Regions from separate parts of the Rhodovulum sp. HP10 genome, predicted to be linked through region 3. Evidence: riboswitches for the same ligand, from Rfam matches in the RefSeq annotation. Region 3 holds a riboswitch; each other region holds the start of a gene.
What was found. A riboswitch is a leader RNA that binds a small molecule or an ion and turns the genes downstream of it on or off. The one in region 3 is predicted to bind thiamine pyrophosphate.

Region 1 (7,711 bases), 1.8 Mb from region 3:
TACGCTCGTCCGGCAGGGCCATGTGCGCTATCTGGGCCTGTCGAACTGGGCCGCCTGGCAGATCATGCGCGCGGTCGGCATCGCCGAGGCACGGCGGCTCGCCCCGATCCTGTCGCTGCAGGCCTATTACACCCTGGCCGGGCGCGATCTGGAACGCGAGATCGTGCCGATGCTGAAGGAGACCGGCATCGGGCTGATGGTCTGGAGCCCGCTTGCAGGCGGGTTCCTGTCGGGCAAGTACGACCGCGACGGCAAGGCCGCCGACGGGCGGCGCGCCAGCTTCGACTTCCCGCCCATCGACAAGGACCGCGCCCATGACGTCATCGACCTGATGCGCGGCATGGCCGAGGCGCGGGGCGCCAGTGTCGCGCAGATCGCGCTGGCCTGGCTTCTGCATCAGGAGGTGGTGACCTCGGTCATCATCGGCGCCAAGCGCGCGGACCAGCTGACCGACAATATCGGCGCGACCGGGATCGAGCTGAGCGCCGCCGAGCTGGCCCGCCTCGATGCGGCGACCCGCCTGCCCGCTGAATATCCCGGCTGGATGCTGGAACGGCAGGGCGAATACCGCAGCCAGAGCTAACCCCCAAGGGTCAGCAGGCGGGGGCCGGCATGACCCGGCCCCCGCTTTCGATCCGTCCGCCCGCGCTATTCGGCGGCGGGGGTCAGCCCGTTCGGACAGGCCCCGGCCTCGGCCGCGGCCGCGTCGCGGATATCCTGGCTGATCTTCATCGAGCAGAATTTCGGCCCGCACATCGAGCAGAACTGCGCCTCCTTATGGGCGGCCTTGGGCATGGTCTCGTCATGGAAGGCGCGTGCCGTATCCGGGTCGAGCCCCAGATTGAACTGATCCTCCCAGCGGAAGGCAAAGCGCGCCCGGCTGAGCGCATCGTCCCGCGCCTGCGCGCCCGGATGCCCCTTGGCCAGATCGGCGGCATGGGCGGCGAGCTTGTAGGTCACGACCCCGGTCTTGACGTCGTCGCGGTCGGGCAGACCCAGATGCTCCTTGGGCGTGACGTAACACAGCATCGCGGTGCCGAACCAACCGATCATCGCCGCCCCTATGGCCGAGGTGATATGGTCATAGCCCGGCGCGATATCGGTCGTGAGCGGCCCGAGCGTGTAGAACGGCGCCTCGTGGCAATGCTTCAGCTGCTCGTCCATATTGGCCTTGATCTTGTGCATCGGCACATGGCCCGGCCCCTCGATCATCACCTGACAGTCCCTGGCCCAGGCGACCTGCGCCAGCTCGCCCAAGGTCCGCAGCTCGGCGAATTGCGCCTCGTCATTGGCATCGGCGATGGAGCCGGGCCTGAGCCCGTCGCCCAGGCTGAACGAGACGTCATAGGCGCGGCAGATGTCGCAGATCTCCTCGAAACGTTCATAGAGGAAGGACTCGCGGCCGTGATGCAGGCACCACTTGGCCATGATCGAGCCGCCCCGGCTGACGATGCCGGTCACGCGCCGGGCCGTCAGCCCGATCATCCCGCGTCTCAGCCCGGCATGGATGGTGAAGTAATCGACCCCCTGCTCGGCCTGCTCGATCAGCGTGTCGCGGTAGACCTCCCAGCTGAGATCCTCGGCCACGCCGCCGACCTTCTCCAGCGCCTGGTAAAGCGGCACGGTGCCGATGGGCACGGGCGCGTTCCGGAGGATCCAGTCGCGGATATTGTGGATGTTGCGTCCGGTCGAGAGGTCCATCACCGTATCGGCGCCCCAGCGGATCGCCCAGACCATCTTCTCGACCTCTTCCTCCATCGAGGAGGTGATGGCCGAATTGCCGATATTGGCATTGACCTTCACCTTGAAGGCGCGGCCGATCACCATGGGTTCAAGTTCGGGATGGTTGATATTGGCCGGGATGATCGCCCGGCCCGCAGCGATCTCGGCGCGGACGAATTCGGGCGTCACCAGATCGGGGATCTCGGCGCCGAAGGGCTCGCCGTCGCGGGAATGGGCAGCGGTGCGGCCCTCGTTCTCGCGGATCGCGGCGAATTCCATCTCGGGGGTGACGATCCCGGCCCTTGCATAGGCCAGCTGGGTGATCGCCCGCCCAGCCGTCGCCCGAAGCGGCGCGGGCCGCCGCGGAAAGGCCGGCACAAGGCGCGCGCCTTCGGCAAAGCCATTGTCGGCGGCGGTCACGTCGCGGGCTGGATAGGTCTCGGCCTCACCGCGGTCGCGCGCGAAGGGGATCCGCACCGGCGCAAGTCCTGCGGCGATGTCGATCCGCGCCCCGGGGTCGGTATAGGGGCCCGAGCTGTCATAGACCGTCACCGCCCCCTCGCCGGTCGCGATCCGGCGCAGCGGCACCCGGATCGGGTGGATCTCGCCGGACAGGTAGAGCTTTTCCGAGGCGGGCAGCGGCCCCAGCGTGATCTGCGGAACGGTGTCGGGTCTGTTCATCTTCGTCTCCTCAGTTGACCTGACGAGACCCAGACGGATGATGAGGCAGAAAGCGGGGCCGTTGGCCCGAACGACCTTGACGGTCTGGGGGCCTTGCGGCCCGGGGGGCGGGATCTTGTGGCATGCCCCTCGGTCTTCCTACGCCAGTCTCAACTGGGTCAGGTTCGAAGGGTCGCGTCACCGGGGTTTCCCCCTGTCAGCCTCTCAGTCCCCTTGGCGGGACTCCCCTGACGTGCGACGAGGTATCGCAAAGCCGGCGCGGACTGTCAAACCCGCCGCAGCGCCGGGCCGGTCAGGGCCGCCCGGGCCCTCCGCCCAGCATCGAGGACAGCGTGCCCGCGGGCGCCCGGCTTTCGCTGAAGGAAATCCCCGCCTCGATATGGCGCAGATGCGCATCCATCAGGCAGAGCGCGCCGGCCTCGTCACGCGCGGCGATGGCCTCGACGAGGCGCAGATGCTCGTCCTTGGCACAGAGCGTCCGCGCCTGGGTGCCATAAAGCCCGATGATGAGCGAGGACCGCATGGTGAGTTCCTGCACATAGCGCGCGAGCACGGCATTGCCGCCGATCCGCGCCAGCAGGTTGTGAAAGCCCCGCGACAGGCGAATCGCCTCGGACCGGTCGCCGTCATCCTTCGCCCTCTCCTCCTCGGCCAGATGGGCGCGCAGGGCGGCCAGATCCTCCGTTGTCGCCCGGCGCAGGGCATTGCGGCAGATCGCGGTCTCGACCGCGCGCCGGGCCTGAAAGACGTCGCGGGCATCCTCGGCCGTCGGCGTCGCGACCGAGGCGCCGCGATTGGGCAGATGCTCGACCACCTGATAGGCGGTCAGGGCCGCCAGGGCCCGGCGTACCTGTGTGCGATTGCAGGAAAAATGGTCGCTCAACGCCTGTTCGCCCAGGCGTGTACCGGCCGGCAGGCGCTGATCGGCAATGGCGTCGAGGATCTGCTCGACGATCCGGGTTTCCTTCGGGGTCTCCATCGTTTCCTCTCTATGCTGCGGCACCATGACCCGGCAACAAAATTTCTCCACAGGACTTGTTACGCAATATTGATACTATGGATTGTGAACAATTTTTGATAGCATCATGTCGAACAGCCAGGGATTGCCATCATGAAACTCGTTGTCATCAACCCGAACTCCACCGTCTCGATGACGGAAAAGATCGTCGAGGCCGCGCGTGCCGTCGCCGCGCCCGATGTCGAGATCGAAGGGCGGACCGCAACCGGCGCCCCGGCCAGCATTCAGGGCCATCATGACGAGGCGATGTGCGCGCCGCATCTGCTGCGCGAGGTCCGCGAGGCAGAAGAGGCCGGGGCCGATGCCATCGTTCTGGCTTGTTTCGACGATCCCGCGCTCGGCGCCTGCCGCGAGATCGCGACCGGGCCGGTGATCGGGATCTGCGAGGCCGGGGTGAAGGCCGCCAGCATGATCGCCACTTCCTTCTCGGTGGTCACGACCCTTCCGCGCTCGGTCCCGGTGATCGAGGATCTGGTCCGGGGCTACGGGCTCGAACATCGCTGCCGCCGGGTACGCTCGGCCGCGATCCCGGTGCTGGCCCTCGAGGAACCGGGATCGGATGCCCGGCTCAGGGTCCGCGACGAGATCCTCCGCGCCATCGAGGAGGATGGCTGCGAGGCGGTCGTGCTGGGATGTGCCGGCATGGCGGATCTGGTGGCGTGGCTGAGCGCGGAAACCGGCATCCCGGTCATCGACGGGGTTGCCGTCGCCACGAAATTCGCCGAGGCGCTTGTCGGGGCCGGGCTGAAGACCAGCAAATCCGGCGCCTATGCGCAGCCGGAAACGCATTAGAAACGAAAACACACGGGGAGAGACACCGATGACAATGCCCGAGACCGCAGCCGCGGCACCAGGCCATGTCCCGCATGTGATCGAGGAAAAGGGGCTGGGCGAGGAATCGCTCGCGCCCCAGGAGACGCGGATCATGGACCCCTGGTCCTATCTCTTCGCCTGGCTTGGGGGCTGCGTGTCGATCGGCACCTTCACCATCGGCTCGGGGCTGGTGGGCACGCTCAACCTGCTCCAGACCTTCCTGGCCATTGCCATCGGCTGCACGGTGATCGGCATCGCCCTGATGATCAACGGCCGCGCCGGCCACAAATACGGCATCCCCTTCATGGTACAGGCGCGGTCGGCCTTCGGGTTTTCCGGCACCCGCCTGCCCGCACTGGTGCGCTCGGTGCCCGCGATCGTCTGGTTCGGCTTCCAGAGCTGGATCGGGGCGGGCGCGCTCAACCTCGTCTCGGAGACCCTGTTCGGCTATTCCAACCTTTGGGTCTTCTTCATCGGCTTCCAGTTTCTGCAGATCCTGCTGTCGGTGCTTGGCTTCCACGGCATCAAATGGCTCGAGAATATAGGCTCGGTCTTCATCATCGGCTCGCTGATCTACATGTTCTTCAGCGTGATCGGCAAATACGGCGACGCGATCATGGCCAATCTGGTCAATGTCGAGGGCACCTGGGGCGCGCCGTTCTGGGGCGCGACGATGCTGTTTCTCGGGATCTACTCGACGATGATGCTGAACGTCTCGGACTATTCGCGCGAGCTGCGCCATGGCGTCGGACCGATGCGCCAGGTCACGATCTATGCCAATTCGATCCTGCCCGCGACGCTTTTCATGGGGATGATCGGGCTGATGGTCTCGGGGGCGACCGGACAGGTCGATCCGATCAAGGTGTTCTCGAGCGCGGTCGACAACAAGCTTCTGCTGGTCACCACCCTGCTTTTCATCGCCTTCGCCCAGGTCACCACCAACATTCTCAACAACGTGGTGCCGCCTGCCTATGCGCTGATGGATGTGTTCAAGCTGAAGTTCAGGACATCGGCGGTGCTGGTCGGGCTGCTCGCCTTCGCGACCTTCCCCTGGAAGCTGGTGCAGGACGAGTCGGCCGCCGGGCTCAATATCTTCATCCAGACCTACAGCGCCTTCCTCGGCCCGATCTTCGCGATCCTGGTCGTCGATTACTACATCCTGCGCCGCCAGCAGCTGAATCTCGAAAAGCTCTATGACGCGGAAGGCCCCTATCGCGGCATCAACCCGGCGGCGCTGATCGCCACGGCCATCGGCGTGGTCGTCGCCTTCGCCTTTTCCAATGTGTCCTGGTATGCGAGCCTCGTTCCGGCCGGCCTGTCCTACTACCTGCTGATGCGCTGGCTGCCCTCTGCCCGCCGCTTCCTCGACACCTGATCGCTGCGGAACATTTCTGGGAACGGGCCCCTTTCGCGGGCCCGTTCACGCCATCCCGGTCGTGCCCGTTCCCGGCCGTCCGTTTTGCTGACCACCGGCCATGTCAACCGAGGCAACCGGATGCCCCGAGCAAGGCGGGTCAGCAGCACCCAAAGCCCCCGCCCTTTAACCTGAGACATATCCGGCAGCCTTGAAGTCGTTCCAGCACTCTTGCGGTGAGAAGAGGTCACAGATTTCTGTAAGTTCTTGAAACATCTCAGTGACGTTTCGTGCGCCCATCCTGCGCAGCTGTGCTTGAATTTGGAGAATGCGATCTCGATAGGGTTCAGCTCGGGGCTGGAAGGCGGCAGGAACCAGCATCCAGCTTCGCGCATGGACGAGCTTCTTCACGCCGCGCGGGATGCGGCAGCGACCTGGGATGACCGAAATTACGACCATGCCGCATGGTTCTTCGGGACGGATCCGGCATGGCGCGGCTATGCGTTCGGATATGCGTTGGTCGGACGATACCTTGCCGAGCATCCGGCAGAGACGCCGGCCACGCTGGTTCACGCAGGGACCGAAAGGTTTCGCTACGCTCTCGAGGCGATGACCGATTAACAGCGATCGAGCAGAATGGGGTGCGCGCAATGCGATCCACCAAAGCCTCCTTACACTGATTCCAGCATGCGGGACTCTTGGCCGGGCTGCGCCGCGGCGGGCCTTCAAGGGCCGCTGCGGGCATTGCCGGCCGAGGCGCGGCCGATCGGCGGTGGACATATCCGGCAAGGAAGGCAATCCCTGCGTCGCGATGCGATGGCGATGCACTGTTCTCGGACGAAATCTCTTCCCTTCGAGGGCAGAACGCCTGCCGTCGATGTATCATGCCGATTTCGTGAGTTTTTTCGAAGTTCCCGACGCCGTATCCCGCCCGGACGGTGCGGGGAGGAAACGATCCCCCGGCCGTGGAACCCGAACGCCTCAGCAAGAACATCAAGCCTGCGGTTCACATCCAGGTTGCATCGGGCTTCCGGTGCCGCGCAGCAGCGCGATGCAATATATTTCATAACCTAGGATTTATTGACAGCCTACGAGCCGCCCCGCATCCTGCCGCCATGAAGCTGGCCCCGCCTGAGGAGAATGCGGGTCCGGTCCAGGGAGGACATCCGATGAAGACCAGTTTTGTTGCGGCGGCAGCCGCCTCTATCGTCGTGGCCAGCGCATGCGGTGGCCTGGCCCAGGGCGCAGATGCGCCGTGGGAGCAGAGCCCGTTCCACTGCGAACCGGGCGAGACCTATGTGATGAACGTCATGGTCTCGGGTGTCGAATACTGGTTCCCGGTCTATGAGATGTTCAAGCAGGCGGCGCATCAGTTCGGCTGCGAGACCGATTACACCGGCACGCCAGAATATGACGTCAACAAGCAGATCGCCACCTTCGAGCAGGCGCTGGCCAAGCAACCCGCGGGCATCCTGCTGCATCCGATGAGCCCCGATCCCTTCGTCGAGCCGATCGACCGCGCCATCGCGCAGGGCACCGCCGTCGTGACCTTTGCCGCCGACAGCCCCAATTCCAAGCGCGTCTCCTATGTGACCTCGGATAATTTCCGCGAGGGCCGCGTCGCCGCGCAGCAGATCGCCGAGGCCATGGGCGGCAAGGGCCAGTACGCCGTGCTGGAAAATCCCGGGCAGGACAACCACGACCGCCGCGTCGCCGCCTTCATCAAGGAGATGGAGGACAACTATCCCGACATGGAACTGGTCGGCCGCGCCTCGACCGGGCAGGACCCTAACAAGGCCTATCAGGCGGTGCTGAGCCTTGCGCAGGCCCATCCGGAACTGGGCGCGGTGTTCATGCCCGAGGCGTCCTCGGCCATGGGCGCGGCGCAGGCGGCCAAGGAGGCGGGCGGCACCATTCGCGTGATGTCGGTGGATGTGAATGCAAGTGTGCTCGACATGATCAAGGCGGGCGACATGTTCGGGGCGATCAACCCCAACCAGGGTGCCCAGGGCTATTACGGCTTCCTGCTGCTGTGGCTGGCCAAGCATCCCGAACTGATCGACCCGATGAACGACCATGCCGAGGCCGGGTTCAACCCGATGGGCATCCCGATGCTCGACAAT
Region 2 (7,711 bases), 670 kb from region 3:
CCGCCCACCTTGAGGATCGCGCCTGGAAGCTGTCGTTTTTCGGCGAGGAGCTGGAAAGCATCACCGAATTCGACCCGCTGACCGGCAAGAAGACGGACAGCTTCGACAAGGTCCGGGTCTACGCCAATTCCCACTATGTCACGCCCAAGCCGACGATCCGGCAGGCCATCACCGGGATCAGGAAAGAGCTGAAGCAGCGGCTGGCCCAGCTGACCGACGAGGGCAAGCTGCTCGAGGCGCAGCGGCTGGAACAGCGCACGCAGTTCGATCTCGAGATGCTGGAGGCCTCGGGCTTCTGCAACGGGATCGAGAACTATTCGCGTTACCTCACGGGGCGCGCGCCGGGCGAGCCGCCGCCGACGCTGTTCGAGTTCATTCCCGACAATGCCATCGTCTTCGCCGATGAATCCCACGTCTCGGTGCCGCAGATCGGCGGCATGTACCGGGGCGACTACCGGCGCAAGTTCACGCTGGCGGAACATGGCTTCCGGCTGCCTTCCTGCATGGACAACCGCCCGCTGAAATTCGAGGAATGGGACGCGATGCGGCCGCAATCGGTCTTCGTCTCGGCCACGCCCAGCGCCTGGGAGCTGGAACAGACCGGTGGCGTTTTCACCGAACAGGTGATCCGGCCGACCGGGCTTCTGGACCCCGTGGTCGAGATCCGGCCCGTCGAGATGCAGGTCGACGATCTGCTGGACGAGGTCAGGCGGGTCGCGGCCAAGGGCTTCCGCACGCTCTGCACCACGCTGACCAAGCGGATGGCCGAGGATCTGACCGAATACCTGCACGAACAGGGCATCCGGGTGCGCTACATGCATTCCGACATCGACACCATCGAGCGGATCGAGATCCTGCGCGACCTGCGCCTTGGCGCCTTCGACGTGCTGGTCGGCATCAACCTTCTGCGCGAGGGGCTCGATATTCCCGAATGCGGCCTCGTCGCGATCCTTGATGCCGACAAGGAAGGCTTCCTGCGCTCCGAGACCTCGCTGATCCAGACCATCGGCCGGGCGGCGCGGAATGCCGAGGGCCGGGTCATCATGTATGCCGACCGCATCACCGGCTCGATGGAACGGGCGCTGCGCGAGACCGAGCGGCGGCGCGAGAAGCAGATCGCCTATAACGAGGAACACGGCATCACGCCCGAGACGGTGAAGAAGAATGTCGAGGACATTCTGGCCGGGCTCTATCAGGGCGATACCGACATGTCCCGCGTCACCGCGACGGTCGAAAAGCCGATGCATGGCGGCAATCTCGAGGCCCATCTGGACGGGCTTCGGGCCAGCATGCGCAAGGCGGCCGAGAACCTCGAATTCGAGGAGGCGGCGCGGCTGCGCGACGAGATCAAGCGGCTCGAGGCGGTCGATCTGGCCATTGCCGACGACCCGCTGGCGCGGCAATCGGCCGTCGAAGAGGCGGTCGAGGCCTCGGCCCGGTCCAAGGGCCGCTCGACCGCGGGGCGCCCGGGGCAGCGGGGCGGAACGCGTCGCCGGCATTCGTGAGGTCCGGCACGCCGGGACGGCAGGCTCCAGAGGGCACCTGATGATCATGTATCAGGTCGATGCCTTCGCCGACGAGGTCTTGTCCGGAAAACCCGGCGGCCGTGCTGTTCTTGCCGGACTGGTTGGACGAGGCGCTGATGCAGGCGATCGCGCGCGAGAACAATCTGGCCGAGACCGCCTTTGCGGTCGGCCGCGCCGAAGGCGGCTGGGAGCTGAGATGGTTCACACCAACGCAGGCGGTCGATTTCTGCGGCCATGCCACGCTTGCGACCGCGCATGTGCTGATCGCCCATGAGGGCCAGGCGCCGCCCCCGAGCTTTCACACCCGGAGCGGCGTTCTGCATGTAAGCGCGGACCCGTCCGGCTATCGCCTCGATCTGCCCCGTCTCGATCCGGAGCCGCTGGAGGCATTGCCCGCAGAGATCGCGCCACAGCTCGCCGACGGGGCGATTGCGGTCTTCCGGACTTTCGAGAACATCTTCGTGGAGCTCGAGGGGGCGGACCGGGTTCGCGACTTCGTTCCCGATCTGGCGGCGATTGCCGGGCTCGGGCCGGTCGGTCTGGTGATCACCGCGCGCGAAAGGTCGGGAGGCCGCGCCGATTTCGTGTCGCGCTGTTTCGTTCCGGGGGCCGGTATTCCCGAAGATCCGGTTACCGGCTCCATTCATGCCACCCTAATGCCCTATTGGGCGGACTGGCTGGGCCGAACCAGACTGACGGCCTGTCAGGCCTCGGCGCGTGGCGGATGGCTGGGTTGCGAACTGGCCGGGAGCCGCGTGATGGCAGGCGGGGCCTGCCGTCACCTTCATGAAGGCCGAGATCTCCCTTCCCGGGGCCGAGCGCTTCGGCGCGTGACCGGGGCGGGCAGGGCGGGCGTCTTTCTGCCGGGGGCGTTTCCTTGTGGCAAGGCGCAAACACGTTCCGTTCGCCCGGCGAGGGTCGGATCACAGGCTCCTGACGCGCACGATCACCCCCGCCCGGCCTGTAGAGGTTGGTCGGGCCGGGCCCGGACCGGTCCGTGCCTCTACAGCCGAACCGCCGGAGCCGGTCGTCCGCGCCCCGTCCGCGCCTTCCCCGCCCGGCGGAACGCCTGAAGGCCGCCTCAGATGGCAGGCGGCCGGTGATCGGACCAGAGCGCATGGAAGTGATGCACCGGCCCGTGGCCATGGCCGACATCGAGGGCCTCGCTCGCCGCCAGCGCGTCGTGAAGATATGTCTTGGCCGTGCCCACGGCCTCGACCATGTCGCGGCCGGGCAAGAGCGCGGCAATCGCCGAGGACAGCGTGCAGCCGGTGCCATGGTCATTCGTCGTGACCAGGCGCGGGGCGGCGAAGCGGGTGATGCCCTCGGGGCCCGCCAGCAGGTCGGTGCTTTCGGTGCTGTCTGCGAGATGGCCGCCCTTGAGCAGCACCCATTCCGGCCCCATGGCCAGCAGGTCGGGCAGGGCGGCCTGCATGGCCTCTGCCGTCCAGTCGTCTTCGCGTCCGAGCAGCACCGCCGCCTCGGGCAGGTTCGGGGTCACGATCCTGGCCAGCGGCAGGAGCCGCTCGCGCACCGCCGCGACCGCCTCGGGCGCAAGCAGCGCGTGACCGCTCTTGGCCACCATGACCGGGTCGAGCACGATATTCCCGACCGCGTGATGGCTCAGCCGGTCCGCCACGGCTTCGGCGATCGCGGCATTCGCGATCATGCCGATCTTGACCGCGTCGATGCGTACATCGTCGAGCACGGCGTCGATCTGCTCGGCCACGAAGCCCGGATCGAGCGCGACGAAGGATCTCACGCCCTGGGTGTTCTGCGCGACGACGGCAGTGATGGCAGAGCAGGAATAGGCGCCAAGTGCCGAGAAAGTCTTGATATCTGCCTGGATGCCGGCGCCTCCGGACGGATCGGTGCCGGCGATTGTGAGGATATTGGCGATCATGATTGCATCTCCTGCATCAACATGGCGGCCTGCGCCGCGACCTCGGCGACATCGAGGCTCAGCGCAAGCTCGGTATCGGCAAATGTGTCCAGGTCGACCCAGCGCGCCTCGAGCGCATCGTCGCCCGCGACAGGCTCGCCGGCCGTCCAGCGGCACAACAGGGCGATCAGGATGAAATGGCTGCGCAGGGCGCCCGAGGCGTCGCGATCGAAGGCATCCAGCGCGGTGAGGACGCGCAGCGGTTCGGCACGAATGCCGGTCTCTTCGGCCAGCTCCCGCAGGGCCGCCTCCGTCACGGTCTCGCCGCGGTCGATTTTTCCGCCGGGAAAGCCCCAGCGGCCGGCATCGGGCGGATTGGCCCGGCGGACCAGAAGGACCTGCCTGGCGCGGATCACCACCGCGATGGCCGCGGGGATGGGGCGTTCGGGGATGCTGTGGAAGGGCAAGGCCGCCTCATATGCTGCGGCCGGCAAGGGCAAGAGAGCGTTTCTGTCCTGTCCCTTCGCCGGCATGATCCGGATCAGGTTCGAAGGGTCACTGCGCTGCGCCGGGCCATGGCCGTGCCTGCAGACTCTCAGCCCCATGCCGGGGCTCCCCTAGGTGTCGGCGAGACTATCAGGATAAGCGGCGAGTTCAACGCGTCTGTTGCGATGCGCGCGCCGTTCCCGGGCCTTTTCTCTCGGCGGGGCCTTCGCCGACAGAGGGCTGCGCAACGGGCCCGCGTGGTCAGGTACGGATCACATTCAGTGAATTATAAATATTAAATATCAGATATATGTAGTCGCATATTAATGTCTTGAGTTAACATGATGCCGGTCGGTGTGTCCGGGCGGGATGGAGCCGTTTTTGCCGGGACTGCCGACCGATGGGGCTGTCCTGCGACTGTCCTGTGACTGGCCGGCGAGCCTCCGTGCAATTCGTTTCGCCGCCATGCGATCAGGCGGTCCATGGCGGCGTAAGTCGAGCCTCTGGTTCCGCTCAAGACGGAAATCTCATCGGTCCTGTCGACCGTGAGGCCGCAGGCGGGCGTCGGCTCGGTATCGTCGATCAGGCTGCTGAGCGTTCTTTTCCAGCCGAGCGCGCGGCGTGCCGACGACCCTGCAGCGCGGTCTCGACGCGCTGTTGCCGGTGATCGCCCTGCCTTTTCTGGAAGGAGCCTCCATGTGCTCGTCGCGGTCATTCCCCGGTGCCACCGCCGGGATGGATGGGGGCCGATCTCGAGGGCGTTGAGCCTCGCCCCCGCGCGCGTCCGGGCGGAAGGGGCGCATCCGGCGGTGCCTCCTTGGCTGGGGCGGGGTGGGGCCGGGATGTCTGATGTCGGTCCGGCCGGGGTTGGACGCGCGCGGCAGGGCCCTGCTGACGGGGCTGTTCGACAAAGATACCGTGTCTTCGCCCTGGCCCCATGCGTCTTGGTGCCGGACGTGCCGCCCAATCTCGTTGACCTTCCGGGCCTCGTCCCACACGGCTGCGGCGCGCTTTTCGCGTCGCGACGACCGCCCGGTTCTGCCGGTGATGCGCGGGCGCCGCGCCGCGCCGCGCTCTGCCCCGGCGCCTTTGAAGGCCAGAGGTGTGTGAAAGGCATGAGAGGAAAGGCCAGGGGCGGTTTTGCGGGTCGGCCTGCCTGTCATGACCGCCGGGGGCGGGAGTGGCGGTGCCCCGGCAAGGGACGCGGTCAGTTCCGGCGCCGCTCGGCAATCGCCATGCCCGCCGCCCGGCCCGAGGACCAGGCCCATTGGAAATTGTAGCCGCCAAGCCAGCCGGTGACATCGACCGCCTCGCCGATCACATGCAGGCCGGGCACGGCCTTCGCTTCCATCGTGCGCGAGGACAGCGCTTCGGTCGAGATCCCGCCCGCCGTGACCTCTGCCTTGGCATAGCCCTCGGTGCCGGTGGGGTGGAATGTCAGCCGGGTAAGCGGGGCTGCCGCGCGCTCCAGATCGGCGTCCGAACAGTTCGCAAGCTGTTTCTCCAGGCCGATCTGAGTGGCCAGAAGCTCGGCCAGACGGTTCGGAAGCTGCTCGCTCAGGGCGGCGCGCAGCCGGGCACGCGGCATCTGCCGCCGCGCCTCGCGCAGCATGTCGAGGGCGTTCTCGATCAGCGTCAGTTCGACCGCTGCGCCGGGGGTCCAGTAGGACGAGACCTGCAGGATCGCGGGACCCGACAGCCCGCGATGGGTGAACAGCGCGGCTTCTCGGAAGCTGGCCGACCCGACCCGCGCGATCACCGGGCAGGACAGGCCGGCAATGGCCCGGAAGGCCGCGTCGTGCGGGCCCAGCGTCAGCGGAACCAGCGCGGGGCGCGGCGGCACGACGGCAAGCCCGAAGCGCTCGGCGATCTGGTAGGCAAGGCCGGTCGCGCCCATCTTCGGGATCGAGGGGCCGCCGGTCGCGATGACGAGGTTCGCGGCGCTGGCGCCAGCCGCCCGGTAGCGTCCGTCGCCATGGCCGATCTCGCCGATCTTCGTCCCGAGCCGGATATCGACACCGCCCCGGGCGCATTCGTCGAGCAACATGGCCAGGATCTGCCGGGAGGAGCCGTCGCAGAACAGCTGTCCCAGCGTCTTTTCATGCCAGGCGATGCCATGGCGTTCGACCAAAGCGAGGAAATCCCACTGGGTATAGCGGGCGAGGGCGGATTTCGGGAAATGCGGGTTCCCGGACAGAAAGCACGCCGCCTCGGCGCCGGTATTTGTGAAGTTGCAGCGGCCGCCGCCGGAAATCAGGATCTTTTTCCCGGCCTTGTCGGCATGGTCGAGTACAAGCACCCGCGCTCCGGCCTGTCCGGCCGTTGCCGCGGCCATCAGCCCGGCCGCTCCGGCGCCCAGCACGATCGCATCATAATCCATGCACGCCCTCTACGCCGACGGACATCCCGGCAAAAGGGGCCATCGCATCTGCCGAAGGTTTCGGGAGAGCTCGGAGCTTGGCGGAAAGGCCCTTTTCCTCACCGGGGAGGGGCCGTCTGCCAGAGCCCGCGCCTTTCGGCGGCTCTGGCGGGAAACGGGGCGCGGCCTGAGCAGGCCAGGTCGCGCCCGCGCGCGTTCAGGGTTTCTTGCGGACGGTTTTCCGGCCGGTGATCATCGGCTTGACGAGGTTCTCGCCCTTCCACTTGCTGTAGAAGAGGATGGCCGCGACATGCAGCCCGACCAGCCCCAGCACCACCCAGCCAAGCTGGACATGGAAACTGAGCGCCGCGCGGGTGGTCTCGGAGCCCACATATTTCGCCAGCGGCCCGACATTGATGTAATCGTCGGGGTCGACGAACAGGCCCGATCCTGCCTGAAGCAGCAGCACCGCCAGCAGCACGAAGACGAAAAGCCCGCCCAGCGGGTTATGCCCGGGCCAGTAGGACGGCTTCCTGCTGAACATCCCGAAGACGTATTTCACGATTGCGACCGGGCCATAGGCGAAGCTTGCGAACCGGGCATGCTCGGGGCCCCAGAGGCCCCAGAGCAGCCGGAAGGCCAGAAGGCCGAGCACCGTGTAACCGAACCAGAAATGCAGGGTCATGACATCGGGCCCGAACATGCCCAGCCCCCAGGCCGCCACGACCGAAATCGTCAGCGCCCATTTGAACAGGCGCAGGAACGGGTCCCAGATCGGAACGGTCTGCAGCGTCTCGGCACCCGGACGGGCGCCGCCGGCCTCCTCGATGCGCGTATCCTTCATCGCTCCATCCTCGCTTTTGCTCAGTGCTTGGCGCGGTAGTTGTCGTGGCAGCCCTTGCACGAGCCGCCGACCTGCTGGATGCCCTTGGCCAGCTCGCCCTTGTCGAGCCCGGCGACCTCCTGCAGGTTTTCGACCGCCTTCACGAAGGCCATGCCTTTTTCCTGCACGCCGCCCATGTCGCTCCAGATCTTGGGCAGGGCAGCGGTCTTGCCGGGCATGTCCTCGGACGAGGTTCCGGGCATGTACAGATGGCCGATATTGTATTTGGTGAGGGTCAGAAGGTTGTCGGCCGCGGTTTGCGCCTTGGCCCCGTCATACTCGGTTTCGCCTTTGACCATCGACACGAGGGTGCCCATGTTGGCGCCGAGCAGGGAATAGTAGCCTTGGCGGGCCTCGACGACGTCATCCTTCACGTCGGCAGCCGAAGCCGCCAGCGGCAGCGCGGCGAGAGCGGCGGTCAGAAGAACTTTACGCATTACAGGTCTCCGTCCTGGGTTTGCAGGTTTTGGCTCAGGTTCGCGCGTGTTTCCGTAACGTGGGGGTCGCGGTTTTCCGTCGCCAAGTCCATGGCATTTTTCACAGAGGACCTGTGCCCCGATCGGGGGTTGCGCTGC
Region 3 (7,711 bases):
CCGCACCGCCCGGGCATTGGACAGCCGCACCGTGCCATCGGCATCGAGCTGCAGAAGCGCCACCGGCAAGGCATCGAGAAAGCCCTCGGGCGCCTCGGCGACTCGGGCCTCCGAGCGGCGCGGCAGGATATAGAATTCACGCCCGCCATCGGCCATGCGCAGTTGCAGCAGGCGGCGCCGGCTCGGGCCTTCCGGGGTCTCGACCACCACCTCGTCGGTCTCTTCCGAGGCCCCTGCCAGAAGCGCCGCGACCGCCTCGTGGCTCTGGCCCACCAGCGCGCGGGCGGCGGCATTGATCGCCGAAAGCCGCCCCGCCGGATCGAGCCGCACCATCGGCAGCGCGATCTCGACCCCATCGGTCGCACTGGCATCGAAGCGCCACAGGAACAGGCCCGAGCCCGCCCGCTCGACCCCGACCTGCAACGGCCCCGAGGCCAGCGAGCGCCGGGCCGAGGCGGGCAGCCCCCTGGCGGCGGCCGCGATCAGATCGCCGACCGCACGCCGGGGATCGGCAAACAGGGCCTGCAGCGCATCGGACACCGGTTGGCCGCGCACCGCCGCGACCCGGCGCTGTGCCTCGGGACTGGCGATCAGAACCCGCCCCTCGGCATCGGTGACCAGCGTGGCGCCGGGCGCGCTGGCGCAAAGCCGCCTCAGCCTGTCGGAGGGAATATCCGAGACCGGGCGCCCCAGGATCCGCAACAGCGCGGCCAGGCAGCACAGGGTGAGGCCCGTCGTCAGCAGCGGCGCGAAAAACAAGGGCCAGGGCGAGGTCCAAGCCGCGCCCGATAGCAGGATGCCAAGGGCCAGCGCCGCCCAGGCCCGATCGGCATAGGCCGCGGCCGAGCGACGGACAGATAGCAGAACAGGCATGAGACGCGACAAGAGAACCTCCCGGCAGGACGATTTCGCCCACTCTTTCTCCACAGGTATTAACCCGTGGTTAACAGAGCCGCCCAACCGCGGAGGATGGCAGATCTTCGCCGCCGCTCAGCCCGGGCGCTGCATGACTGCGGCATAGAACCCGTCGCCGCCGTCAAGCGGCGTCAGCCGGCGTTCGGAGACAAGCCTCCAGCCCTGAAAGGCGGCAAGAAAGCGGCCGATCTGGGAAGCATTCTCGGCGGCAAGCAGCGAACAGGTCGCATAGCCCAGATAGCCCCCCGGGGCCACCAACCCGGCCGCGCGATCAAGAATCCCGGCCTGAAGCGCGGTCAGCCGGTCCAGATCGGCAGGCGTGGTCCGCCATTTGGCCTCCGGGCTCCGGCGCCAGGCGCCGCTGCCCGAACAGGGCACATCGCAAAGCACCAGATCGAAGGGCGCCGCCCCTTTCAGCGCGGCCGCGTCGAGACAGTGCACCGCAACCCCGGCCCGCTCGGCCCGGGCGGGCAGATCGCGCATCCGCTGCGGCGCCGCATCATGGGCGAAATGCCGGGCGCCCCCGCGCGCAGCCATGGCCAGCGTCTTGCCGCCGCCGCCCGCGCAATAATCGAGCACCCTTGCGCCTTCGCCGAGCGGCATCATGTCGGCCACCGCCTGCGAGGCGGCATCCTGCAATTCGACCAGCCCGTCTGCGAAAGCCCGCGACAGATGCACCCGGCGTGCGCCCGCCACCACTTCCAGCACGGTGGGCGAAAGCGGATGGGGCCGGGTCTCGATCCCCTCCCCGGCCAGCCGCGCCATGGCCGCCGCGGCATCGCTCCGGCGCGCATTGACCCGCAGAAAGACCGGGGCGCGCTGCCGGAGCCGCTCCATCACCGCCCGGAAATCGGGGCCGAGGCTCTCTCGCAGCAGCCCTTCCAGTGCCTCGGGGCAATCGCAGGCGACCGGCTCGGGCAGATCGGCAAGCGCAGGCCCGGGCGCAAGTTCCTCGGTGCCGAGCGGCGCCGGGGCATGGCCCGCACCGGTGAAGACGGTCCCGGGATCGGTGCCCGCGGCGCGCAGCATCCCCAGCATCAGCCCGCGTCCGGTCGCGGCGCTGCCCAGCGCCGCGAAGGACCGCAGGCAGCGGATCGCATCGAAGACATGATCGCGAATCGCGGCGCGGTCCTTCGATCCGGCAAAGCGGTTCTGCCGCGCCCAGGTGGTCAGGAGCTTCTCGGCCGGCGCGCCGCCGCGCCAGGCATCGAGCAGCTCGGCCGCCGCCGCGATCCGCGCCGCGGGCGTCATCGCAGCCCCCGCCGACCCCGGACTGGCATGCGCCTGCCGCCCGCGGCCTCCGCCTCGCGCCTTGTCATCCCTGGCTCCTTCGCGCCGTTTTCGCCCCGTTCTTGTCTGGCTGCACCCTTTCCGGGCCTGCCGCCTGTCCGCCTTCTGGCAGCCGCCTTCGGCGCTGGCAAGCCACCGCCGCCGCCAGAGGACTTTCCATCCGCGCAAGGACGTGGTTTTCTGGCGGCCGTGACAGGGGCGTCCGGAGCGATCCGGGCTGAGAAGCACCCTTAGAACCTGAACCAGATCATGCTGGCGGAGGAAGTCGCGTGCCGCGTCCCGACGGGACCGATGCGCCCGTCCGCCACCCAAGGAGGACCGCGATGCCCGCCCCCGCAGACCACTCAGGCCACCCGATTCGAACGCCGGCAGAACATCTGGCCGCGATGCAGGCACGCGTGCCCCTGGTGCAGTGCATCACCAATTTCGTCGCCATGAACGTCGCCGCGAACGTGCTGCTGGCGGCAGGCGCCTCGCCGGCGATGCTGCATGCGGCCGAGGAGACCGGCGAGTTCACCCCGCTGGCGCAGGCGCTCTCGATCAATATCGGCACGCCCTCGCCCGGCTGGGCGACGGGGATGCGGGCCGCGGCAAGTGCGGCGCGGGCGGCGGGGCTGCCCTGGGTGCTCGACCCCGTCGCGGTCGGCGCCACCGCCTACCGGCAGGCGCTCTGCGGCGATCTCATGGCCTTCGAGCCGACGGTGATCCGGGGCAATGCCTCCGAGATCCTGGCGCTGGCCGGGGTCGAGGCACGCGGCCGGGGTGCCGACAGCGCCGACAGCGTCGAGGCGGCCGAAGCCGCGGCGCGCGCGCTCGCCGAACGAAGCTGGGCGGTGGTCGCGGTCACCGGGCCGGTCGATTACGTCACCGATGGCACCCGCGCCTGGCGCATCGCCAACGGCCATCCGCTGATGCCCAAGGTCACCGCGCTCGGCTGTTCGCTGACGGCCCTGGTCGCGGCCTTCCTCGCGGGCGGCGGCGACCGGGCCGGGGCCACCGTCGCGGCGCTGGCCTGTTTCGGGCTGGCGGGCGAACAGGCGGCCAGGGGCGCGTCCGGGCCGGGCAGCTTCGCAGTGGCGCTGATCGACGCGCTTCATGCGATGACTCCCGAGACGCTCGAGCGCGGCGCCCGGGTGAGCGCGGCATGACCCGCGACAGGCTTCCGGTCTATTTCGTGACCCCCGACGGCGCCTCGGCCGACCTGGTTCTGGCCGCGGTCCGGGGCGGCGCGACCATGGTACAGCTGCGCGACAAGCAGGCGGGGGACGCGGCGCTGATCGCGCTGGCGCGCGCGCTGAAACCCGAACTGGCGCGGCGCGGCGTTCCGTTGATCGTGAATGACCGGCTCGATGTGGTGCTGGCCTCGGGCGCGGACGGGCTCCATGTCGGCCAGTCCGATGGCAACCCGCTGGCGCTGCGCCGGGCGCTGGGGCCGGGGCGGCTTCTGGGCCTGTCGGTCGAGACCATGGCGCATCTCGGCGCGATACCTGCGGGCGTCGTCGATTATCTCGGCGTCGGGCCGGTGCGGGCGACCGCCACCAAACCCGATCACGCGGCCCCGCTTGGCTTCGGCGGACTGGCGCGGATCGCGGCGGCGAGCCCCCTGCCCTGCGTTGCCATCGGCGGCGTCGGCGCCACCGATGCGCGCGCGCTCAAGGCGGCCGGCACGGCCGGCATGGCCGTCGTCTCGGCGATCTCGGCCGCCCCCGATCCCGAGGATGCCGCCCGTGCGCTGGCCGGTGCCTGGAGAGCGGCATGAGCGCTAGCGGGGCCATTCCGGGGATGGCAGCGCCCTTCCCCCGGCATCCGGGGGGCGCAACCGGTCCGAGGCAAAGCGGGGTCGGCCTGCCGATGGTCTGAGCGTCGCCCCGGCCACGCCTTTGCCGCAAGGCGCCGTGGCGCCGCTGGCTCAGTCGAAACGACGGCGCAGCGCAGAGCCCCCGGCCGGCCAGTCGCCCGCCGCCACCACGGCGCCATCGACGAAGGCAGCATAGCTTCGGCCCGCCTGATAGCGCAGCGCTCCCAGCTCGGGCAGCAGATCTTCGGTGCGGTCGGCCGAGAGAAAACCGATCAGCCGCCCTTGGGCATCGCGCTCGACCCAGGCCCGGGCGCGACCGGCATCCATGCTCCAGGGGGCGGGCGCGGAAAGATGCGCGCGCCGCCAGGCCGCCACATCGGCACCCGAGCCGATCACGACCAGCACCGGCGCGGCCCCGGCCGCCGCCTCATCGACCAGCGGCGGTGCGCCCTGCAGAAGCCGCGCCCCAAGCGCCGTCGCCACCTCCGCAGCCCCCTCGCCCAGCGCCAGCAGCGCGGGTTCGGAACCGGCGAAGAGATCGCCCAGCATCGGCGGCACCTCGCCCGGCGCCAGCGCCCGCGCCAGCTCGAAATCGGGATCGACCGCGACCGAACGCGGCCGTGCCCCCAGCGCCAGCGTGACCTCGACCCGGCCGTCCTCGAGCGCCACCAGATGGCGCTCGGTCCCGGCCTCGGTCTCGACCATCACCGGCACGCGCAGCTGATAGGCGGGCGCGGACTGGCCCAGCACCAAATGCAGTGCGCGCTCTTCCGGTTCGACCGCCTCGATCCGCAGCGCGGGCAGACCGCTCCGGGTCAGCCACTGATCGAAGAACCAGCGCAGCTCGCGCCCGCTCGCCGCCTCGAAACCGGCGCGCAGATCGTGCCAGGCCGCCACCCGGTCGCGCCGTTCGGCATAGAATCGGCGCAGCCCCGCCTGCCAGTCCTCCTCTCCGAGCTCGGCCCGGAGCATGTGAAACAGGAAGGCCGCCTTGCCATAGCCGACCGCCTGACGCGCGCCATGCGCGGCGGCGCGGAACTCGGTCAGCGGCCGGTCTTCGGCGGCGGGCAGCATCGTGAGATCGCGCAGCCAGCCCAGCCGCATCTCGCGCGCCTCTGCAGCCCCTGCCTCCTCGGCCAGCGCGTAATCGGCCATGTAGGTGGTCAGCCCCTCGCTCCAGTTGCCGCGCCGGTAATCGACCGCCACCGCATTGCCCCACCAGGAATGCAGCACCTCATGCGCAAGCGAGCGGCCCCGCATGTAGCCATGGCCAAGGATCGCCTGGCTGACATAGGTCATCCCCGGCAGCCCGAGCCCCACCGGGATCGGCGCCGAAACCACCGAGAAGCCGTCATAGGGATAGGGACCGATCGCGGCCGAATAGCGGTCGATATAGGCTGCGGAAGCCGCGATATAGGCTGGCGAGAAGGCCGCATCGCGCGGCTCGAAATAGGTGCGCAGCCGCAGCCCGCGATGCATCGCCTCGTTCACCGCATAGCGCCCCGCGAAGACCCCGAGATCGCCGGCCCGCCCAGTGAAGACGAAATCGGCCCGGCGGCCATCGGGATGCGCCGTCTCGGCGGAAAGCGTGCCGGTCGCGGCCGGGCGCCAGCCCGTGGGCACATCGAGGCTCAGCTCGAACCGCACGCGGGGCGCCGCATCGACCGGCAGCCAGCCCGAGCCCATGAGATAACTGGCCGTCTCCCCGCGCGCCGCGGCCTCGATCCCGGGCGACAGCTCCGGCAAGGTGCCGCTCAGCCGGACCGTCACCGGACGCCCCATATGCCGCGCCGCCCGGATCACCCCCGAGGCGGGCAGCGGGCTCGGCTCGCCGCCGATCCGAAGCGTCTCGATGTTCAGCCAGTCCTGCCGCGGCAATGCCACATCGCCCTGCGGCGCGGGCAGCAGCGCCTCGAGCGTCATCGCACCGCTGGCCGGATCGAGGCTCAGCCGCACGGTCTCCGCGCCCAGCATCTCGCCATTCGGCCCGGCCAGTGCGGGGGTCCCGGACGGCCCGCTCAGCGCGGCGAGGACCGGCAGAGCGGCTAGGACAAGAGGGCGAAGACGCATCGGACAACCTCCGGACAGGGACATGCGGAAAAGACGTTAGGGCCGGTTCGGTCGCAGGGCCAGCGGATTGCGCGCCCGCCGCAGCCGGACCGCCATTCGCCCCGACCCGCAGAAACCGGGCAGGTTTCCGCACTTGCGGGCATTTCCGGAACATACGCCCAGCCATTACATCCAGACCGGAGATATGACCCTTTTCATTCGAGGTTATCGCCTTCCGCGGAGAATTTTGTTCTACTGCAGCGAAATCTTCAGGGAGTGCCCGATGCAGTTCTTCCCCATCTTCCTGCGCAGCGAGGGCGCGCGGATCGTGGTTTCCGGCGGCGGCGAGACCGCTTTGGCCAAGCTGCGGCTGCTGCTCAAGACCCGTGCCCGGATCGCGGTGCATGCGCCCGAGATCGACCCCGCCATCGCCGAATGGCAGGCCGAGGGCCGCCTCAACTGGATCGCACGGCCCGTCGCGGCGGCCGATATCGAGGGCGCGCGGCTGGTCTATGCCGCGACCGACGATGCGGCCGAGGATGCCCGCGTGGCCGGCCTCGCGCAGGCGGCGGGCGTGCTGTTCAACATCGTCGACAATCGCGAGGACAGCGCCTTCATCACCCCGGCCATGGTCGACCGCGACCCGGTGGTGGTGGCCATCGGCACCGAGGGCGCGGCCCCGGTTCTGGCCCGCAAGATCAAGGCCGGTCTCGAGGCCTCGCTTCCGGCCGCTCTCGGCGCCCGCGTGCGCGCCGCCGAGGCCTTCCGCCCCGAGGCCGAGGTCCTGCCGAAGGGCCGGGCCCGCCGCGGTTTCTGGGCGGCGGTGTTCGAGGGCGCGCTTGACGGCGGAACGCCCGAGCCGCTCGGGCAGCTGCTCGAAGCCCACAAGGCCGCCCGCCCGGCCGCGGGCGAGGTGCTGTTCGTCGGCGCCGGTCCGGGCGATCCGGACGATATGACCCTGCGCGCGCGCCGGGCGCTCGACCGCGCCGATGTGGTGATCCACGACCGGCTGGTCCCCGCGCCGATCCTGGAGCTTGCCCGCCGCGAGGCGAGGATCGTCGAGGCTGGCAAGACCGGCTTCGGCCCCTCGACACCGCAGGAGACCATCAACGGGCTGATCGTCGATCACGCCGCAGAGGGCCTCGTGGTGGTGCGGCTGAAGGCGGGCGATCCGTCGGTCTTCGGCCGGCTCGACGAGGAGATCGAGGCCTGCGAGGCCGCGGGCATCGCCTGGTCGGTGGTGCCGGGACTGACCGCCGCCTCGGCGGCTGCCGCGAGCCTCGGGCAAAGCCTGACCCGGCGCGGCCGGAATTCCGAGCTGAGGGTGCTGACCGGGCATGACGTGAAGGGGCTCGCCGATCACGACTGGGCCGCGCTGGCCCGGCCCGGCGCGGTGGCCGCGATCTACATGGGCAAGCGCGCCGCCCGCTTCCTTCAGGGGCGGCTGATGATGCATGGCGCCGAGGCCGCGACCCCGGTCAGCGTGGTCGAGAATGCCGGCCGCCCCGGCGAACGCATCCTGGCCGCGACGCTGGGCACGCTGGCGACCGAGATCGCCTCGGCCGGGCTGACCGGCCCCACCGTCATGCTGCTGGGCCTCGCGCCGCGCGCGGCCGCCAGGTCGCTTCCCCTCCTTCAGGAGGCCACCCTGTGAAACGC
Region 4 (7,711 bases), 1.7 Mb from region 3:
TGCCGAACAGCCCGCCCCCGGCCCGCAGCCCGGCATGGCGGCCGCGGCCTCGACCGGGGCCGAGATTTCGGACAAGCCGATCCAGCTTCCGGCGCTGCGCGAGCCCGACCCCGCCGATGAACAGACGGAAGGCGCCTCGAAACTCTCGATGCTGGAGACGCTGGGCTGGAAAAGCCCTGCCGCGATGGCGCGCGATTTCGCCCTGCTCGGGCTGGCGGGCCTCGTGATGGTGGCCGTCGGCCGCCTCCTGCCCGAATGGCCGCTGCTGTCCTGGATCGGCGGCGTGCTCGAGATCGTCGGCTTGCTCTGCGTGCTGTTCAGCTCGGGCGTGCTGTATTCCTTCGGACGCGAGTTCTTCTGGCGCGGCCGCGGCTAGGCCGGGCCCTGCGACGCGAGAGAACAGAAAACGGGCGGCCCCGGAGGGCGCCCGTTGCAAAGGAAACCGCCACCCGAGGCCGCGATCAGGTCAGCCGATCCGGCCCCGGCTTTCGCCGATCTGGCCGCGATGCAGCAGCAGATGATCGAGCAGGACGCAGGCCATCATCGCCTCGCCCACCGGCACCGCCCGAATGCCGACACAGGGGTCGTGGCGCCCCTTGGTCACGACCTCGGTCGACTCGCCCGCGACAGTGACGCTCCGCCGGGGTGTCAGGATCGACGAGGTCGGCTTGACCGCGAAGCGGACCACCACGTCCTGCCCGGTCGAGATGCCCCCGAGAACGCCGCCGGCATGGTTCGAGGCATAGACCGGCCCGTCAGGGCCCATGGTGATCTCGTCGGCATTCTCGACCCCGCTCAGCGCAGCCACCGCCATGCCATCGCCGATCTCGACGCCCTTCACCGCATTGATGCTCATCATCGCGGCCGCCAGATCGGTGTCGAGCTTGCCATAGATCGGTGCGCCGAGCCCCGCGGGCACGCCCGAGGCCACGACCTCGACCACCGCGCCGACCGAATTGCCGGCCTTGCGCAGCGCGTCGATATAGCCTTCCCATTCCGAGGCCGCCAGCCTGTCGGGCGCCCAGAACGGATTGCGCTCGATCTCGTCGGTGTCGAAGCGGGCGCGGTCGATGGCATGGGGACCGATCTGCACCATGTAGCCGGTGATCTTCAGGTTCGGCACCAGCGCCGCCAGCGCGGCCCGCGCCACGCCGCCCGCCGCGACCCGGGCCGCGGTCTCGCGCGCCGAGGAGCGGCCGCCGCCGCGATAGTCGCGGATACCGTATTTCTGCCAGTAGGTGATGTCGGCATGGCCGGGCCGGAAGCTCCGGGCAATCTCGCCGTAATCCTTCGAGCGCTGGTCGGTATTGCGGATCATGAGCTGGATCGGCGTGCCGGTGCTTTGTCCCTCGAACACGCCCGACAGGATCTCGACGGCATCGGGCTCCTGGCGCTGGGTGGTAAAGCGGCTCTGGCCGGGCCGCCGCCGGTCGAGCCAGTGCTGCAGCATCGCCACATCGACCGCGATGCCGGGCGGACAGCCGTCGACCGTCGCGCCAAGCGCGGGTCCGTGGCTTTCGCCCCAGGTGGTGACGCGGAACAGATGGCCGAAGGTGTTCAGGCTCATGGGGCGATCTCCTTTGGCCCATGGGCATACCCGCCGGAGGTCCGCCTCTCAAGGGGTTTGGCTTGGTGTTTGGCTGGGGGTTTGGCTTGCGAAGCCGGGACCGGGGCGCTAGCGTTGCGCTCACCTCGGGGTGCCCACAGGGGCTGAGATGCGCAACCCGCAAACCCGTTGAACCTGACCCGGTTAGAACCGGCGGAGGGAAGGCCCCTGGACAGATTTCCACCCTTGCCCGTCCGCCCCCATCTTTGGAGGAGGACCATGCGTATCCCATTCATTGCAGCGGCGCTCGCCGCAGGCGCCCTGCCCGCATCCGCGGAAGACCGGCCCGTGCTGACGATATACACCTATGAAAGCTTCGTGGCCGAATGGGGCCCCGGCCCGATCGTCGAGGCCGCTTTCGAGGAGACATGCGGCTGCGAGCTGAATTTCGTGGCCGCAGGCGATGGCGCGGCGCTCCTGGCCCGGCTCCGGCTCGAAGGCACGCGCAGCCGGGCCGATCTGGTGCTGGGCCTCGACACCAACCTCACCGCAGCCGCCGCCGAAACCGGGCTGTTCGCGCCCCATGGCCAGGACCCCGACCGGCTCGACCTGCCGGTCGCCTGGGACGACCCGCTGTTCCTGCCCTATGACTGGAGCTATTTCGCCTTCGTCTATGACAGGACCCGGCTGGCCGAGCCGCCGACGAGCTTCGAGGCGCTGATCGCCGCGCCAGGGGATCTGAAGATCGTGATCCAGGACCCGCGCAGTTCGACCCCGGGGCTGGGGCTTCTGTTCTGGATCAAGGCCGCCTATGGCGACCGCGCGCCCGGGATCTGGGAAGGACTTGCGCCGCATATCCTGACCGTCACCAAGGGCTGGACAGAATCCTACGGCCTGTTCATCGACGGCGAGGCCGACATGGCGCTGTCCTACACCACCTCGCCCGCCTATCACCTGATCGCCGAAGATGACGATACCAAGGCCGCCGCGCGCTTCGACGAGGGCCATTACCTGCAGATCGAGGTGGCCGGCATCCTGGCCTCGTCCGACCAACCCGAGCTGGCGCGGCAATTCCTCGACTTCATGTTGAGCGAGCCGTTCCAGGCAGCGATCCCCACCACCAACTGGATGTATCCCGCAGCCACGCCCGAAGCCGGGCTGCCGGCGGGCTTCGAGACCCTGATCCAGCCCGAGACCGCGCTGCTCTTCCCCCCGGACGAGGCCGCGCGGATCCGGAACGAGGCCCTCGCCGAATGGCGCGACGCGCTCAGCCGCTAGGCACTGCAACCGGGATCGGGATCGGCACCGCCGCACTGGCGCTGACGCTCGCGCTCGGCACCATCCTGGCCGTGGCCTGGCGCGCCGAGCCGGGCGGGGCCGGGCTTGGGGCCGCCGATCTGGCGGCGGTGCGCTTCACGCTTCTCCAGGCGCTCGCCTCGGCCGCGCTCAGCAGTCTGCTGGCGGTACCGGTGGCCCGGGCGCTGGCCCGGCGCCGCTTTCCGGGCCGGGGCGTGCTGATCACCCTTCTGGGCGCGCCCTTCATCCTGCCGGTCATCGTCGCGGTGATGGGACTTCTGGCCGTCTTCGGCCGCAGCGGCCTTCTGTCGACCGCGCTCGCGCCGCTCGGACTGGGCCCCGTCGACATCTACGGACCCGGGGGCGTCGTGCTGGCCCATGTCTTCTTCAACCTGCCGCTTGCCACGCGGCTGGTCCTGCAGGGCTGGCTCTCGATCCCGGCCGAACGGTTCCGGCTGGCGGCCGCCCTCGGCTTCGGCCCCGCCGACCGCTTTCGTCATCTCGAGCGTCCGATGCTGCGCGAAGTCCTGCCCGGCACATTCCTCGTCGTCTTCCTGATCTGCCTGACCAGCTTCGCCGTCGCCCTGACGCTGGGCGGCGGCCCCCGCGCAACCACGGTCGAGCTGGCGATCTATCAGGCCTTCCGCTTCGAATTCGACCTGGGCCGTGCCGCCTGGCTGGCGCTGATCCAGGTCGGGATCTCGGTCGCGGCCGCACTTGTTGCCTTCGCCATCGCGGTGCCGGGCGCCTTCGGCCCGGGGCTCGACAGACCCGTGCCGCAGATCGGGCCGGACGGGCGCTGGCTGCGGCTGCAGGACATGGCCTGCCTCGCGCTGGCCGCGCTGTTCCTGATCCTGCCGCTTGCCATGGTGGCGCTCCGCGGCCTGCCGGGCCTGCCCGGCCTGCCCGCCTCGGTCTATGCCGCGGCACTGCGCTCGCTGGCCGTGGCGCTCGGCTCGGCCGCGCTGACACTGGCGCTGGCGCTGCCGATGGCCATCGCCATCGACCGGCTCGGCGGTCTCACCGGCCGGACGATCCAGGCGGCGGGAACGCTCACCATTGCCGCCTCGCCTCTGGTGATGGGAACCGGGCTGTTCATCCTGCTCTTCCCGCTGGCCGATCCGAGGTTTCTGGCACTGCCGGTCACCGCGACCGTCAACGCCGCGATGAGCCTGCCCTTCGCGCTGCGTGCGCTGGTGCCGGCCGTGGCCGAGGCCGAACGCGGCCATGGCCGCCTCGCCGACAGCCTCGGCATGACCGGGCGCGCGCGGCTCCGGCTGATGCTGCTGCCGCGCCTCCGTCGGCCCATCGGCTTCACGCTCGGACTGGCGGCGGCGCTGTCGATGGGCGATCTGGGGGTGATCGCGCTGTTTTCAGACCCGGGCCATGCCACCCTGCCCTTGCAGCTTTACGGGCTGATGACGGCCTACCGGATGGAGAGCGCCGCCGCCGCCGCCCTTTTGCTGCTGGCGCTCAGCCTCGGGCTGTTCTGGATCTTCGACCGCGGAGGACGCGCCCGTGCTGAGCCTTGAAGACCTCTCGATCCGGCAGGGCAGCTTCGCCCTCGCGGCAGAGCTGACCATAGCGCCGGGCCGGATCGTGGCCCTGCTCGGGCCCTCGGGCGCAGGCAAGTCGACACTGCTCGACACCATCGCGGGCTTTCTCGCGCCCGACCGCGGCAGGGTGCTCTGGCAAGGCAGCGATCTCGGCCCGCTCGGCCCCGGCGACAGACCGCTTTCGGTGCTGTTTCAGGACAACAACCTCTTTCCGCACCTGACCGCGGCCCAGAATGTCGGGCTCGGCCTCCGGCCCGACCTGCGCCTTGGCCCGGCCCAGAACCGCGCGGTCGAGGCCGCGCTCGACCGGGTCGGGCTCGGCGGGCTCGGCGCCCGGAAACCGGCCGCGCTCTCGGGCGGGCAACGCGGACGGGTGGCGCTGGCGCGGATGCTGCTGCGCGGCCGGCCCCTGATGCTGCTCGACGAACCCTTCGCTGCGCTCGGCCCCGCGCTCAAGGCCGGGATGCTCGATCTGGTGGCCGAGCTTGCCCGCGAGACCGGGGCCACCCTGCTGTTCGTGACGCATGACCCGGCCGATGCCCGCGCCATCGCCGACGAGACCGTCCTGGTGGCCGAGGGCCGGGCCCATCCGCCCCGGCCGACAGGAACGCTTCTGGCCGATCCGCCGCCCGCGCTCCGCGCCTATCTGGGCTGAGCGGCTCTCATCTTCTTCTTGGCGAAAATACCCCCGCCCCGGCCGGATGCGGGCGGCTCCGCCGGGCCGGGGCGCAAACGAAAAACGCGCCCCGAAGGGCGCGTTTCCGTCAACCGGAGATCCGGCGATCAGACGCGTTTCTTGGGCTTGTAGGGGGCCCAGAGACGCTTGTTGGTGAGGTAGAGCAGAACCGTCAGCACGCCCAGGAACAGGACAGAGATCACGCCCGCTTCCTTCCGCGCCATCAGCTTGGGCTCGGCGGTCCACATCAGGAAGGCCGCGATGTCCTTGGCTTCCTGTTCCATGGTCGCCTCGGTGCCGTCCGCATACTCGACATCGTCGCCGAACAGCTGCGGCGGCATCGCGCTCCAGCCGGTCGAGAAGACCGGGTTCTGGTAGTAGAGCGTGCCGGCCTCTTCCTTGGTCTCGTCCGTGAAGGCGAGCAGGTAGGAGGTGATGTATTCCGGTCCGCCCATGCCCTTGAAGAACTGCGAGATCCCGGTGCCGAGAGGCCCGTGGAAGCCGGCCCGGCCCTTCGCCATCAGGCTGAGATCGGGCGCACCCGGATAGGTGCCCTCGGGGAAGTGATCCGTGGGCTTGGCCGGACGGTAATCGTCAAGCTCGGGATCGAAAACCTCGAAGGTCTCGGCATAGGCCCGCATCGCCTCGTCGCTGAGAGACGGCCCGCCCGGCTCGGAGAGCGAGCGCAGGGGCACGAATTTCAGCCCGTGGCAGACCGAGCAGATCTGGGTGTAGATCTGCAGGCCGCGTTGCAGCTGGGCCTGGTCGTATTTGCCAAGCGGCCCCTCGAACGAGAACTTGTAGTCCTTCACGTGGCCGCCTTCGGCTGCCCAGGCGCCACCCGCCCCCAGCGTCAGGGCGGTCAGGGCAGTGATCGTCAGTTTCTTGAACATCTTATCCGATCCCTTCTCTCACTCGGCCGGGGTGGCTTTGCCGGCCGCGGCGCCGTCGCCATAATGGGCGTTGAAGTCTTCCTCGATGGTTTCCGGCAGTGCCTCCGGCTTCTCGATGACGCCCAGAACCGGCAGGATCACCAGGAAATAGGCGAACCAGTAGGCAGCCCCCAGCAGAGAGATATTGGCATAGACCGCCTCGGCCGGCATGCCACCCGCCCAGGTCAGCACCACGAAGTCGGCCACGAACAGCCAGAAGGCGATGCGGAACTGCGGACGGAAGCGGCCCGAACGCACATTCGAGGTGTCAAGCCAGGGCACCAGCGCCATGACCAGGATCGAGCCGAACATCGCCAGGACGCCGAAGAACTTGGCATTGACGACACCGAAGGTCAGCCAGTCGGCGATCATCACCACCCAGACATCGGCGGTGAAGGCCCGCAGGATCGCATAGAAGGGCAGGAAGTACCATTCCGGCACGATATGCGTCGGCGTCTGCAGCGGGTTCGCCTCGATGTAGTTGTCGGGGTGACCCAGGTAGTTCGGCATGAAGCCGACGATGGCGAAGAAGACCAGCAGGACGACGCCCAGCGCGAACAGGTCCTTCATCACGAAATAGGGCCAGAAGGGCAGCGTGTCCTTGTCGGCCTCTTCCTTCGAGCCGCGGCGGACCTCAACACCCGTGGGGTTCGAGTTGCCGGTGGTGTGGAACGCCCAGACGTGGACGATCGACAGCCCGAGGATCACGAAGGGGATCAGGTAGTGCAGCGAGAAGAACCGGTTCAGCGTGGCATTGCCCACGGCCGGCCCGCCCAGCAGCCATTGCTGGATGTCGTGGCCGATCCACGGGATGGCGCCGAACAGACCGGTGATCACGGTCGCGCCCCAGAAGGACATCTGACCCCAGGGCAGCACATAGCCCATGAACGCGGTCGCCATCATCGCCAGATAGATCAGGATGCCGATGATCCAGGTCACCTCGCGGGGCGACTTGTACGAGCCGTAATAAAGGCCGCGGAAGATGTGCAGATAGACCGCGACGAAGAACAGCGACGCGCCGTTCGAGTGCAGGTAGCGCAGGAAATGGCCACCATTCACGTTGCGCATGATATGTTCGACCGACGCGAAGGCGATGTCGACATGCGGCGCGTAATGCATCGCCAGAACGATCCCGGTGACGATCTGAAGCACCAGGGTGAAGAACAGCACCACGCCCCAGATCCACATCCAGTTGAGGTTCTTGGGGGTGGGAATCATCAGGGTATCGTAGAGCAGGCCGATGACCGGCAGGCGCCGCTCCAGCCATTTCTCGGGGGCCGACCCCGGCTCGTAGTGGTCGTGAGGAATGCGGGACATTCAGGGGGCTCCCTTAACCGAGTTGGATGGTCGTCTCGTCCAGGAAGGACGCAACCGGGATGTACATGTTCTCGGGCGCGGGGCCCTTGCGGATCCGGCCCGCGGAATCGTAATGCGAGCCGTGGCAGGGGCAGAACCACCCGCCGAAATCACCGGACTGGTTGCCGATCGGAACGCAGCCGAGATGGGTGCAGACGCCGATCATCACCAGCCACTTGCCCTCTTCGTCCATCGTCCGGTTCGCGTCCGTGGCCTCACCCGGCTTGTTCGGGTTGCGCGAATTGTTGTCGCGCAGGTCGGACAGCGGAATCGAGCGCGCCAGTTCGATATCTTCGGGAGTGCGCAGGCGGATGAACACCGGCTTGCCGAGAAACTTGACAGTAATCTG

Region 1: it holds a riboswitch for thiamine pyrophosphate, as region 3 does, so the genes downstream of both, thiC (phosphomethylpyrimidine synthase ThiC) here and thiM (hydroxyethylthiazole kinase) in region 3, are expected to answer to the same signal.
Region 2: it holds a riboswitch for thiamine pyrophosphate, as region 3 does, so the genes downstream of both, ACK8CO_RS18215 (NUDIX hydrolase) here and thiM (hydroxyethylthiazole kinase) in region 3, are expected to answer to the same signal.
Region 4: it holds a riboswitch for thiamine pyrophosphate, as region 3 does, so the genes downstream of both, thiB (thiamine ABC transporter substrate binding subunit) here and thiM (hydroxyethylthiazole kinase) in region 3, are expected to answer to the same signal.

The regions. Positions count from the first base shown of each region.
Region 1 is NZ_CP180201.1:2,795,510-2,803,220, reverse strand. It holds gene ACK8CO_RS13245 (aldo/keto reductase) at 1-583, shown strand, start outside; gene thiC (phosphomethylpyrimidine synthase ThiC) at 649-2,403, opposite strand; TPP riboswitch at 2,522-2,642, opposite strand; gene ACK8CO_RS13235 (GntR family transcriptional regulator) at 2,696-3,382, opposite strand; gene ACK8CO_RS13230 (aspartate/glutamate racemase family protein) at 3,515-4,213, shown strand; gene ACK8CO_RS13225 (NCS1 family transporter) at 4,242-5,609, shown strand; gene ACK8CO_RS13220 (DUF2268 domain-containing putative Zn-dependent protease) at 5,982-6,209, shown strand; gene ACK8CO_RS13215 (substrate-binding domain-containing protein) at 6,758-7,711, shown strand, end outside.
Region 2 is NZ_CP180201.1:3,881,655-3,889,365, forward strand. It holds gene uvrB (excinuclease ABC subunit UvrB) at 1-1,505, shown strand, start outside; gene ACK8CO_RS18205 (PhzF family phenazine biosynthesis protein) at 1,607-2,599, shown strand; gene thiD (bifunctional hydroxymethylpyrimidine kinase/phosphomethylpyrimidine kinase) at 2,608-3,429, opposite strand; gene ACK8CO_RS18215 (NUDIX hydrolase) at 3,426-3,875, opposite strand; TPP riboswitch at 3,909-4,037, opposite strand; gene ACK8CO_RS18220 (NAD(P)/FAD-dependent oxidoreductase) at 5,102-6,274, opposite strand; gene ACK8CO_RS18225 (cytochrome b/b6 domain-containing protein) at 6,471-7,097, opposite strand; gene ACK8CO_RS18230 (c-type cytochrome) at 7,118-7,573, opposite strand.
Region 3 is NZ_CP180201.1:450,972-458,682, forward strand. It holds gene ACK8CO_RS02010 (ATP-binding protein) at 1-873, opposite strand, end outside; gene ACK8CO_RS02015 (RsmB/NOP family class I SAM-dependent RNA methyltransferase) at 991-2,166, opposite strand; TPP riboswitch at 2,390-2,486, shown strand; gene thiM (hydroxyethylthiazole kinase) at 2,529-3,353, shown strand; gene thiE (thiamine phosphate synthase) at 3,350-3,964, shown strand; gene ACK8CO_RS02030 (M1 family metallopeptidase) at 4,115-6,073, opposite strand; gene cysG (siroheme synthase CysG) at 6,336-7,706, shown strand; gene ACK8CO_RS02040 (DUF2849 domain-containing protein) at 7,703-7,711, shown strand, end outside.
Region 4 is NZ_CP180201.1:2,134,571-2,142,281, reverse strand. It holds gene ACK8CO_RS10090 (hypothetical protein) at 1-376, shown strand, start outside; gene aroC (chorismate synthase) at 467-1,567, opposite strand; TPP riboswitch at 1,684-1,785, shown strand; gene thiB (thiamine ABC transporter substrate binding subunit) at 1,826-2,824, shown strand; gene ACK8CO_RS10075 (thiamine/thiamine pyrophosphate ABC transporter permease ThiP) at 2,800-4,374, shown strand; gene ACK8CO_RS10070 (ATP-binding cassette domain-containing protein) at 4,361-5,053, shown strand; gene ACK8CO_RS10065 (cytochrome c1) at 5,182-5,967, opposite strand; gene ACK8CO_RS10060 (cytochrome b) at 5,986-7,323, opposite strand; gene petA (ubiquinol-cytochrome c reductase iron-sulfur subunit) at 7,337-7,711, opposite strand, start outside.